2 regions of the Lysinibacillus sp. C5.1 genome follow, and region 2 is predicted to be linked to the other one. Evidence: a T-box and tRNA genes for the amino acid it is inferred to sense, from the RefSeq annotation. Region 2 holds a T-box; the other holds one or more tRNA genes.
What was found. A T-box is a leader RNA that pairs with one kind of tRNA and senses whether it is charged. The one in region 2 lies ahead of tyrS (tyrosine--tRNA ligase), so its partner is inferred to be a tRNA-Tyr.
Positions count from the first base shown of each region.

Region 1: it encodes a tRNA-Tyr, which carries the amino acid that the T-box ahead of tyrS (tyrosine--tRNA ligase) is inferred to sense. The anticodon was not compared.

Region 1 covers NZ_CP066226.1:232,557-236,954, forward strand. Annotated here, with positions in the region: rRNA gene I5435_RS01040 (23S ribosomal RNA) at 1-2,177, shown strand, start outside; rRNA gene rrf (5S ribosomal RNA) at 2,244-2,359, shown strand; tRNA gene I5435_RS01050 (tRNA-Val) at 2,373-2,448, shown strand; tRNA gene I5435_RS01055 (tRNA-Met) at 2,475-2,549, shown strand; tRNA gene I5435_RS01060 (tRNA-Asp) at 2,561-2,633, shown strand; tRNA gene I5435_RS01065 (tRNA-Thr) at 2,645-2,720, shown strand; tRNA gene I5435_RS01070 (tRNA-Tyr) at 2,727-2,810, shown strand; tRNA gene I5435_RS01075 (tRNA-Trp) at 2,825-2,898, shown strand; tRNA gene I5435_RS01080 (tRNA-His) at 2,935-3,010, shown strand; tRNA gene I5435_RS01085 (tRNA-Gln) at 3,022-3,096, shown strand; tRNA gene I5435_RS01090 (tRNA-Lys) at 3,112-3,184, shown strand; tRNA gene I5435_RS01095 (tRNA-Leu) at 3,193-3,274, shown strand; tRNA gene I5435_RS01100 (tRNA-Gly) at 3,326-3,400, shown strand; tRNA gene I5435_RS01105 (tRNA-Leu) at 3,406-3,494, shown strand; tRNA gene I5435_RS01110 (tRNA-Arg) at 3,508-3,584, shown strand; tRNA gene I5435_RS01115 (tRNA-Pro) at 3,594-3,670, shown strand; tRNA gene I5435_RS01120 (tRNA-Ala) at 3,685-3,760, shown strand; tRNA gene I5435_RS01125 (tRNA-Ser) at 3,776-3,868, shown strand; tRNA gene I5435_RS01130 (tRNA-Phe) at 3,875-3,947, shown strand; tRNA gene I5435_RS01135 (tRNA-Gly) at 3,956-4,029, shown strand; tRNA gene I5435_RS01140 (tRNA-Ile) at 4,034-4,107, shown strand; tRNA gene I5435_RS01145 (tRNA-Asn) at 4,120-4,196, shown strand; tRNA gene I5435_RS01150 (tRNA-Glu) at 4,198-4,269, shown strand.
Region 2 covers NZ_CP066226.1:3,473,139-3,477,536, reverse strand. Annotated here, with positions in the region: gene I5435_RS16985 (transglycosylase domain-containing protein) at 1-1,463, opposite strand, end outside; T-box leader at 1,566-1,769, shown strand; gene tyrS (tyrosine--tRNA ligase) at 1,841-3,109, shown strand; gene I5435_RS16975 (cobalamin-binding protein) at 3,183-3,992, opposite strand; gene I5435_RS16970 (iron-containing alcohol dehydrogenase) at 4,117-4,398, opposite strand, start outside.

The DNA.
Region 1 (4,398 bases), 1.5 Mb from region 2:
AAGGTGAGGTAACACTTACTGGAGGCCCGAACCCACGCACGTTGAAAAGTGCGGGGATGAGGTGTGGGTAGCGGAGAAATTCCAATCGAACTTGGAGATAGCTGGTTCTCTCCGAAATAGCTTTAGGGCTAGCCTCGTGATGAGAATACTGGAGGTAGAGCACTGTTTGGACTAGGGGGCCATCCCGGTTTACCGAATTCAGACAAACTCCGAATGCCAGATATTTATACACGGGAGTCAGACTGCGAGTGATAAGATCCGTAGTCAAAAGGGAAACAGCCCAGACCACCAGCTAAGGTCCCAAAGTAATCGTTAAGTGGAAAAGGATGTGGCGTTGCACAGACAACCAGGATGTTGGCTTAGAAGCAGCCATCATTTAAAGAGTGCGTAATAGCTCACTGGTCGAGTGACGCTGCGCCGAAAATGTATCGGGGCTAAACGATTCACCGAAGCTGTGGATTGACATCTACGATGTCAGTGGTAGGAGAGCGTTCTAAGTGCGTTGAAGTCAGACCGGAAGGACTGGTGGAGCGCTTAGAAGTGAGAATGCCGGTATGAGTAGCGAAAGACGGGTGAGAATCCCGTCCACCGTATGACTAAGGTTTCCTGAGGAAGGCTCGTCCGCTCAGGGTTAGTCGGGACCTAAGCCGAGGCCGATAGGCGTAGGCGATGGACAACAGGTTGATATTCCTGTACCACCTCCTCACCGTTTGAGAAATGGGGGGACGCAGTAGGATAGGGTAAGCGCGCCGTTGGTTGTGCGCGTCCAAGCAGTAAGGCGTGTGTGTAGGCAAATCCGCACACTGTAACGTTGAGCTGTGATGGCGAGTCCGTATGGACGAAGTTCCTGATTTCACACTGCCAAGAAAAGCCTCTATCGAGGTGAGAGGTGCCCGTACCGCAAACCGACACAGGTAGTCGAGGAGAGAATCCTAAGGTGTGCGAGAGAACTCTCGTTAAGGAACTCGGCAAAATGACCCCGTAACTTCGGGAGAAGGGGTGCTCTTGAGCGTGCAAGCGCATGAGAGCCGCAGTGAATAGGCCCAGGCGACTGTTTAGCAAAAACACAGGTCTCTGCAAAACCGTAAGGTGACGTATAGGGGCTGACGCCTGCCCGGTGCTGGAAGGTTAAGAGGAGTGGTTAGCGCAAGCGAAGCTGCGAATTGAAGCCCCAGTAAACGGCGGCCGTAACTATAACGGTCCTAAGGTAGCGAAATTCCTTGTCGGGTAAGTTCCGACCCGCACGAAAGGCGTAACGATCTGGGCACTGTCTCAACGAGAGACTCGGTGAAATTATAGTACCTGTGAAGATGCAGGTTACCCGCGACAGGACGGAAAGACCCCGTGGAGCTTTACTGTAGCCTGATATTGAATTTTGGTACAACTTGTACAGGATAGGTAGGAGCCAGAGATCTCGGAGCGCCAGCTTCGAAGGAGGCGTCGGTGGGATACTACCCTGGTTGTATTGAAATTCTAACCCATGCCCCTTAGCGGGGCAGGAGACAGTGTCAGGCGGACAGTTTGACTGGGGCGGTCGCCTCCTAAAAGGTAACGGAGGCGCCCAAAGGTTCCCTCAGAATGGTTGGAAATCATTCGTAGAGTGTAAAGGCACAAGGGAGCTTGACTGCGAGACCTACAAGTCGAGCAGGGTCGAAAGACGGGCTTAGTGATCCGGTGGTTCCGCATGGAAGGGCCATCGCTCAACGGATAAAAGCTACCCCGGGGATAACAGGCTTATCTCCCCCAAGAGTCCACATCGACGGGGAGGTTTGGCACCTCGATGTCGGCTCATCGCATCCTGGGGCTGTAGTCGGTCCCAAGGGTTGGGCTGTTCGCCCATTAAAGCGGTACGCGAGCTGGGTTCAGAACGTCGTGAGACAGTTCGGTCCCTATCCGTCGTGGGCGTAGGAAATTTGAGAGGAGCTGTCCTTAGTACGAGAGGACCGGGATGGACACACCGCTGGTGTACCAGTTGTCTTGCCAAAGGCATCGCTGGGTAGCTATGTGTGGACGGGATAAGTGCTGAAAGCATCTAAGCATGAAGCCCCCCTCAAGATGAGATTTCCCATTACGCAAGTAAGTAAGATCCCTCAAAGACGATGAGGTAGATAGGTTCGAGGTGGAAGTGTGGTGACACATGGAGCTGACGAATACTAATCGATCGAGGACTTAACCAAAAAGTTTGAAACATTCAATGAACGTTTATCCAGTTTTGAGAGAACGAGTTCTTTCAACTGAATAAGTGAAGTGATGATGGCAAAGAGGTCACACCCGTTCCCATACCGAACACGGAAGTTAAGCTCTTTAGCGCCGATGGTAGTTGGGGGCTTCCCCCTGTGAGAGTAGGACGTCGCTTCGCTTATTTTTTATGTGGAGGATTAGCTCAGCTGGGAGAGCATCTGCCTTACAAGCAGAGGGTCGGCGGTTCGAGCCCGTCATCCTCCACCATTTATTTATTATGAAAGTACTATTATCGCGGGGTGGAGCAGTGGTAGCTCGTCGGGCTCATAACCCGAAGGTCACAGGTTCAAATCCTGTCTCCGCAACCAAATAAAATTAAGGTCCCGTGGTGTAGCGGTTAACATGCCTGCCTGTCACGCAGGAGATCGCCGGTTCGATCCCGGTCGGGACCGTCCTTATTTGTGCCGGTGTAGCTCAGTTGGTAGAGCAACTGACTTGTAATCAGTAGGTCGTGGGTTCGACTCCTATCGCCGGCACCATCCCTTGGAGGGGTAGCGAAGTGGCTAAACGCGGCGGACTGTAAATCCGCTCCTTAGGGTTCGGCGGTTCGAATCCGTCCCCCTCCACCAGCTCTTTATTCAATAGGGGCATAGTTCAACGGTAGAATAGAGGTCTCCAAAACCTTTGGTGTGGGTTCGATTCCTACTGCCCCTGCCAAATTTTTTAGGTTAGACTACTGTTATATTACATATGGCGGTTGTGGCGAAGTGGTTAACGCATCGGATTGTGGTTCCGACATTCGTGGGTTCGATTCCCATCAGTCGCCCCATAATAAAATATTGGGGTATAGCCAAGCGGTAAGGCAACGGATTTTGATTCCGTCATGCCTAGGTTCGAATCCTAGTACCCCAGCCATTTATTTCTTAATATGAGCCATTAGCTCAGTTGGTAGAGCATCTGACTTTTAATCAGAGGGTCGAAGGTTCGAGTCCTTCATGGCTCATCATATTTGCGGGTGTGGCGGAATTGGCAGACGCACTAGACTTAGGATCTAGCGCCGCAAGGCGTGGGGGTTCGACTCCCTTCACCCGCATCATCTATATTTCAAATTTATAATTGCCAGGATAAATAATCTTATGCACATGCGGAAGTAGTTCAGTGGTAGAACACCACCTTGCCAAGGTGGGGGTCGCGAGTTCGAACCTCGTCTTCCGCTCCAAATGTGCCGGGGTGGCGGAACTGGCAGACGCACAGGACTTAAAATCCTGCGGTAGGTGACTACCGTGCCGGTTCGATTCCGGCCCTCGGCACCATTTTTAATATTTAGCGCCCGTAGCTCAATTGGATAGAGCGTCTGACTACGGATCAGAAGGTTGTGGGTTCGACTCCTGCCGGGCGCGCCAATAAATGAACGGAATGTAGCTCAGCTTGGTAGAGCACTTGGTTTGGGACCAAGGGGTCGTAGGTTCGAATCCTGTCATTCCGACCATCTTTTTAACAAATGGGGCCTTAGCTCAGCTGGGAGAGCGCCTGCCTTGCACGCAGGAGGTCAGCGGTTCGATCCCGCTAGGCTCCACCATAATTGTTTCATTCCGGAGGTATACCCAAGTCTGGCTGAAGGGATCGGTCTTGAAAACCGACAGGCGGGTAACACCGCGCGGGGGTTCGAATCCCTCTACCTCCTCCATTTTCCGGGTCAGTAGCTCAGTTGGTAGAGCATTAGATTGAAGCTCTAAGTGTCGGCGGTTCGATTCCGTCCTGACCCATCATTTTTGCGGGTGTAGTTTAATGGTAAAACCTCAGCCTTCCAAGCTGATGTCGTGAGTTCGATTCTCATCACCCGCTCCAAGAGGGGCCTATAGCTCAGCTGGTTAGAGCGCACGCCTGATAAGCGTGAGGTCGATGGTTCGAGTCCATTTAGGCCCATTTTAAAATTATTCCGAAGTAGCTCAGTTGGTAGTAGCACCTGACTGTTAATCAGGTTGTCGCAGGTTCGAGTCCTGCCTTCGGAGCCACGGCCCCTTGGTCAAGCGGTTAAGACACCGCCCTTTCACGGCGGTAACACGGGTTCGAATCCCGTAGGGGTCATCAAGCATGTAGCAAATTTTGCTACATGCTTTTTTTTGTTTTTTAAGCATTTAATTATTGTCATTAAGGCATTAAGTATTGTGTAAATCATCTAACTTTTAATTTGCCGTTTTAAATTTGAACAAAGTA
Region 2 (4,398 bases):
GGACTCCAATCGCCAATAGAGAACTTGACGTCAACTAATGGACTTCCTGCACCAATTACGCCATATTCAATGGCTGGGGCATAGACAAGTAGTGGTTTCATAGTTGAACCGTTCGAGCGGTAAGCTTTAGTAGCGTGGTTTAATTGATTTATTTTAAAATCACGACCACCTAGGAAGCTTAAAATTCGACCTGAGCTATTTTCGATTAAAATACTACCAACTTGAACAGGCATTTGCACATCGATTTCCTCACCTGTTACAGGATCTTTGCCTTTACCCGTATATGTCTGACCGTAGTATTTAAAATTATCGGCTGCTTTTTGCATAGCATCAAACATATCCTTGTTGATAGTGGAATAAATACGATAACCTTTTGAACGAATGTCTCGGTCTGCCAAAATCGAATATTTTTCTTGTAATTTTTCTTCCGTTTTTAAACGTTCTGAATCAATACCATCTTCATTGGCTAGTTTTTCAGCAATAATTTCTTTTGCTCGTTCCTCTAGCTCAAACGTTAACCATGGATAACGATCCTCTGGACGTGCTTCTGGTGTACGGAAGTCTGCTGTAATGTCATATGCGAGCGCATCTTCATACTGTTTTTCATTAATGTAGCCAGCTTCATTCATGCGGTAGAGCACCGTTTTCATACGATCGATGCCTAATTTTAATGCTTCTTCACTTTTTAGCACACCTGTATTTGTAAATGGTGTGTAAGTATACGGTGCCTGAGGAATACCAGCTATGTAAGCGGCTTGAGGAAGCGTTAAATCCTTTGCTTTCACATTAAAAATACCTTCAGCTGCTGTTTCAATACCTGCGATATTACGCCCTGTTGCATTTCGACCATAAGGAATAATATTTAAGTATGCCTCTAATATTTCTTCCTTTGTCATAAAGTGCTCTAAGCGCATGGCAAGTAGCAGTTCCTTCGCTTTTCGCTCATAGGAAACTTCATTTGTTAACACTTGGTTTTTAATAAGTTGTTGTGTTAATGTAGAGCCACCTGTCTGTGTGGCAGAGTTTGTAACGTCTTGCAGCAATCCTCGAATAACAGCTTTTGGAACAATCCCATTATGTTCACGGAAATATTCATCTTCCGTTGCGAGTACTGCATTAATTAAGTCAGGCGCTACTGCGCTAAGAGACGTTTCACGACGTTCTAAATCTGTACGCAATTTTCCCATATAAATATCGTTGGCAAAATAAATTTCACTTGTTTCCTCATAGTTGAAGATAAGGTTTCGTAACTCTTCTTTCGAACGTAAAGGTTCTTCTTGTACAAGTGAGGCAAAATAGCCGGCGCCAACAGAACCAACAAATACAGTGCCTACCAATGCAAAGACTAAAAATAGTAAAAATAAGTTCCAGACGACGCTGCCTGAAATACGTAATGTCTTCATCCATTTTTGTTCGAGAAATGCATCGATCTTTACATTGATTTTCTCAATCCAATCCTTCAAGGTATCGACCTCCTAAAATCTTGTTTATTATAGCATATAATGAATTGTCTCGAACATAGTTATTGACATTGAAACAGAATCGTATAGAATAATGCTTATAGTTTTCTAGTGATGAAGAGTTTGCAGTAGTATCTATATTCCCTGTTTAGAGAGCCAGCGGTTGGTGAAAGCTGGTCATAATGTAGAGACGAATTACGTACTTGGAGCTTAGACGTGCGCGCCTGCGATAAAGGCGGCTGAATGAAGAGGAAGATGGATGACATCTTCAAGCTGGGTGGTACCGCGTTAGTTATTAACGTCCCTGCATGCAATTTGTTGCGTGTAGGGACTTTTTTGTTTCTACACGCTAAAAGATGACAATTTAGGAGGAAGAAACAATGACAAACGAATTATTACAAGATTTAGAATGGCGTGGATTGTTGTACCAACAAACGGATGCTGAAGGTATGGCAAAACTTCTAGCAGAACAGTCTGTTTCTCTATACTGTGGGGTAGACCCAACCGCTGACTCAATGCACATCGGTCACATCGTCCCTTTATTAACGCTTCGTCGCTTCCAAAAAGCTGGCCACCGTCCAATTTTACTTGTTGGTGGAGCAACAGGAATGATCGGGGACCCTTCTGGACGCTCTGAAGAACGTCAGCTTCAAACAGTGGAGCAAATTGACAAAAACGTGCAAGCCATTCGTGGACAATTAGAGCGTATATTTGAATTTGCACAAGATGGAAATGGCGCGCAACTTGTTAATAACCGTGATTGGATTGGGGATATTAGTACAATTGAATTTTTACGTGATTACGGGAAATTAATCAATGTTAATTACATGTTAGCAAAAGATACAATTGCTTCACGTCTTGATACAGGTATCTCATTTACGGAATTTGCTTATACATTAATTCAAGGTATTGATTACAATCACTTGTACAACAATTACAATTGTCGCATTCAAGTGGGTGGCTCTGATCAGTGGGGCAATATTACAACTGGTTTAGAAGTTATACGTAAAACACATGAAGAAGAAACAAAAGCATTTGGTATTACAATTCCGTTAGTAACAAAAGCGGATGGTACAAAATTCGGTAAAACAGCTGGTGGTGCTGTATGGTTAGATAGCAAAAAAACATCTCCGTACGAATTCTACCAATTCTGGATTAATGCTGCGGATGCGGATGTTATTAAATACTTAAAAATCTTTACGTTCTTAACACGTGAAGAGATTGAAGCATTAGCTGTGTCTGTGGAAGAGGAACCTCATTTACGTAAGGCACAAAAAGCTTTAGCGGAGGAAATGACACGCTTAATCCATGGTCAGGAAGCGCTAGACCAAGCTATTCGCATTACGGCTGCATTATTCTCTGGCGATTTAAAAGCACTTTCAGCACAGGAAATGAAGGATGCATTTAAAGATGTTCCTTCTATTGAAATGGCTAAAGAGGCAAAAAATATCGTAGATTTACTTGTGGAAGCAGGGATTTCATCTTCAAAACGTCAAGCTCGTGAAGATGTGACAAACGGTGCCATTAGCATAAACGGTGAAAAAATCACAGATTTAGAATACAACGTCGATGCAAAAGACCGTTTAGAAGATGCCTTTAGCATTGTACGTCGCGGCAAGAAAAAATACCATATGGTCAAATTTGTTTAGGTGTCAGGCACTCAAACAATTTTCACCAATTCAACCTCCCTTCGAATGGATCACTTCGAGGGAGGTTTTTGTTTTAACATTGTAAGAAATTAGGTAGAGTGATTTGCTGATAGCTTTCAGGGTGTAGCAGTTGAGCAAGTTTAAGTGCACCTTCCACTAATCGAGGGGATGGACGGCAATACAACCATTCCTCCATTACGTACACCTGTTGCATTTGAACCGCTTGTAGCTCGTTAGCACCTGGTCGCTTTAATAAATGAGCTGGTTTAATTCGCTCATAGGCAACACCTACCCACGCCATCAGTATATAATCTGGATTACGTCGAACAATTTCTTCCCACTCTGTTTGGACATTCGCTAACTCGAAATCGTGAAATAAATTTTGTCCTCCAGCAAGTTTGCTAATTTCGGTTAACCAATTAACTTGACCAGGTGTGAAAATAGGATTTGGCCACCATTCCCAATATAAAGTAGGGTGAGTGGAAACCGTTTGTGCCACCGCTTGAAGCTGGGCAATAAATTGTAAATATTCCGTTGCAACTTTTTGGGCGTGCTCCGTTACGCCACAAGCAGCACCTAGTGTTAGAAGATCTTGCGCAATTTCGTTTAACGAGTTGGCATTAAAAACAATGTGGGGAATGTTCCTTTCCTGTAATGCCTCTATATTTTTTTCCATGCCTGGTACACTTAATGAGGCAAGTACTAAGTCGGGCTGCAATGCTTCTAATGCATCCATATCAATTGATAAATCGGGACCAAGCTTTGGTAATGCCTGCACAGATGAAGGCCAATCTGAAAAATCATCAACACCTACAAGTTGATGGGTCAATCCTAAGTAAGCAACAAGCTCTGTGTTGCTTGGACAAATGGAAATTAAACGCATATGTTTCCCCCATATCTTTTTAAGAAAAGTATAGCTGTCACTAGGCACACATACAACAGGGGAATGTTTTTTGTTCCACAGAAAAAGGCATGCCCCAAGGAGACACGCCATTGTTATTAATATTTTAAGACAGTGCAACCGCTTCAAGTGACTCTGTTGGTTTCCCTACAGGTCCCATTGCAGCAGTAATAATTTGTTTAATGTCCTCTAATGTTGCTTTACGAGGATTCGTTGCTGCACAAACGTCTAGCATTGCATTTTTAGCTAAAATTTCAATATCTTCATCCTTCGCACCTAACGCACGGAAGCCACTTGGGATATTTAAATCTTTTGATAATTTTTCAATGGCAGTAATTGCTTTTTCAGCAGCATCACGTTTGCTAATCCCTTCAACATTTTCACCTAA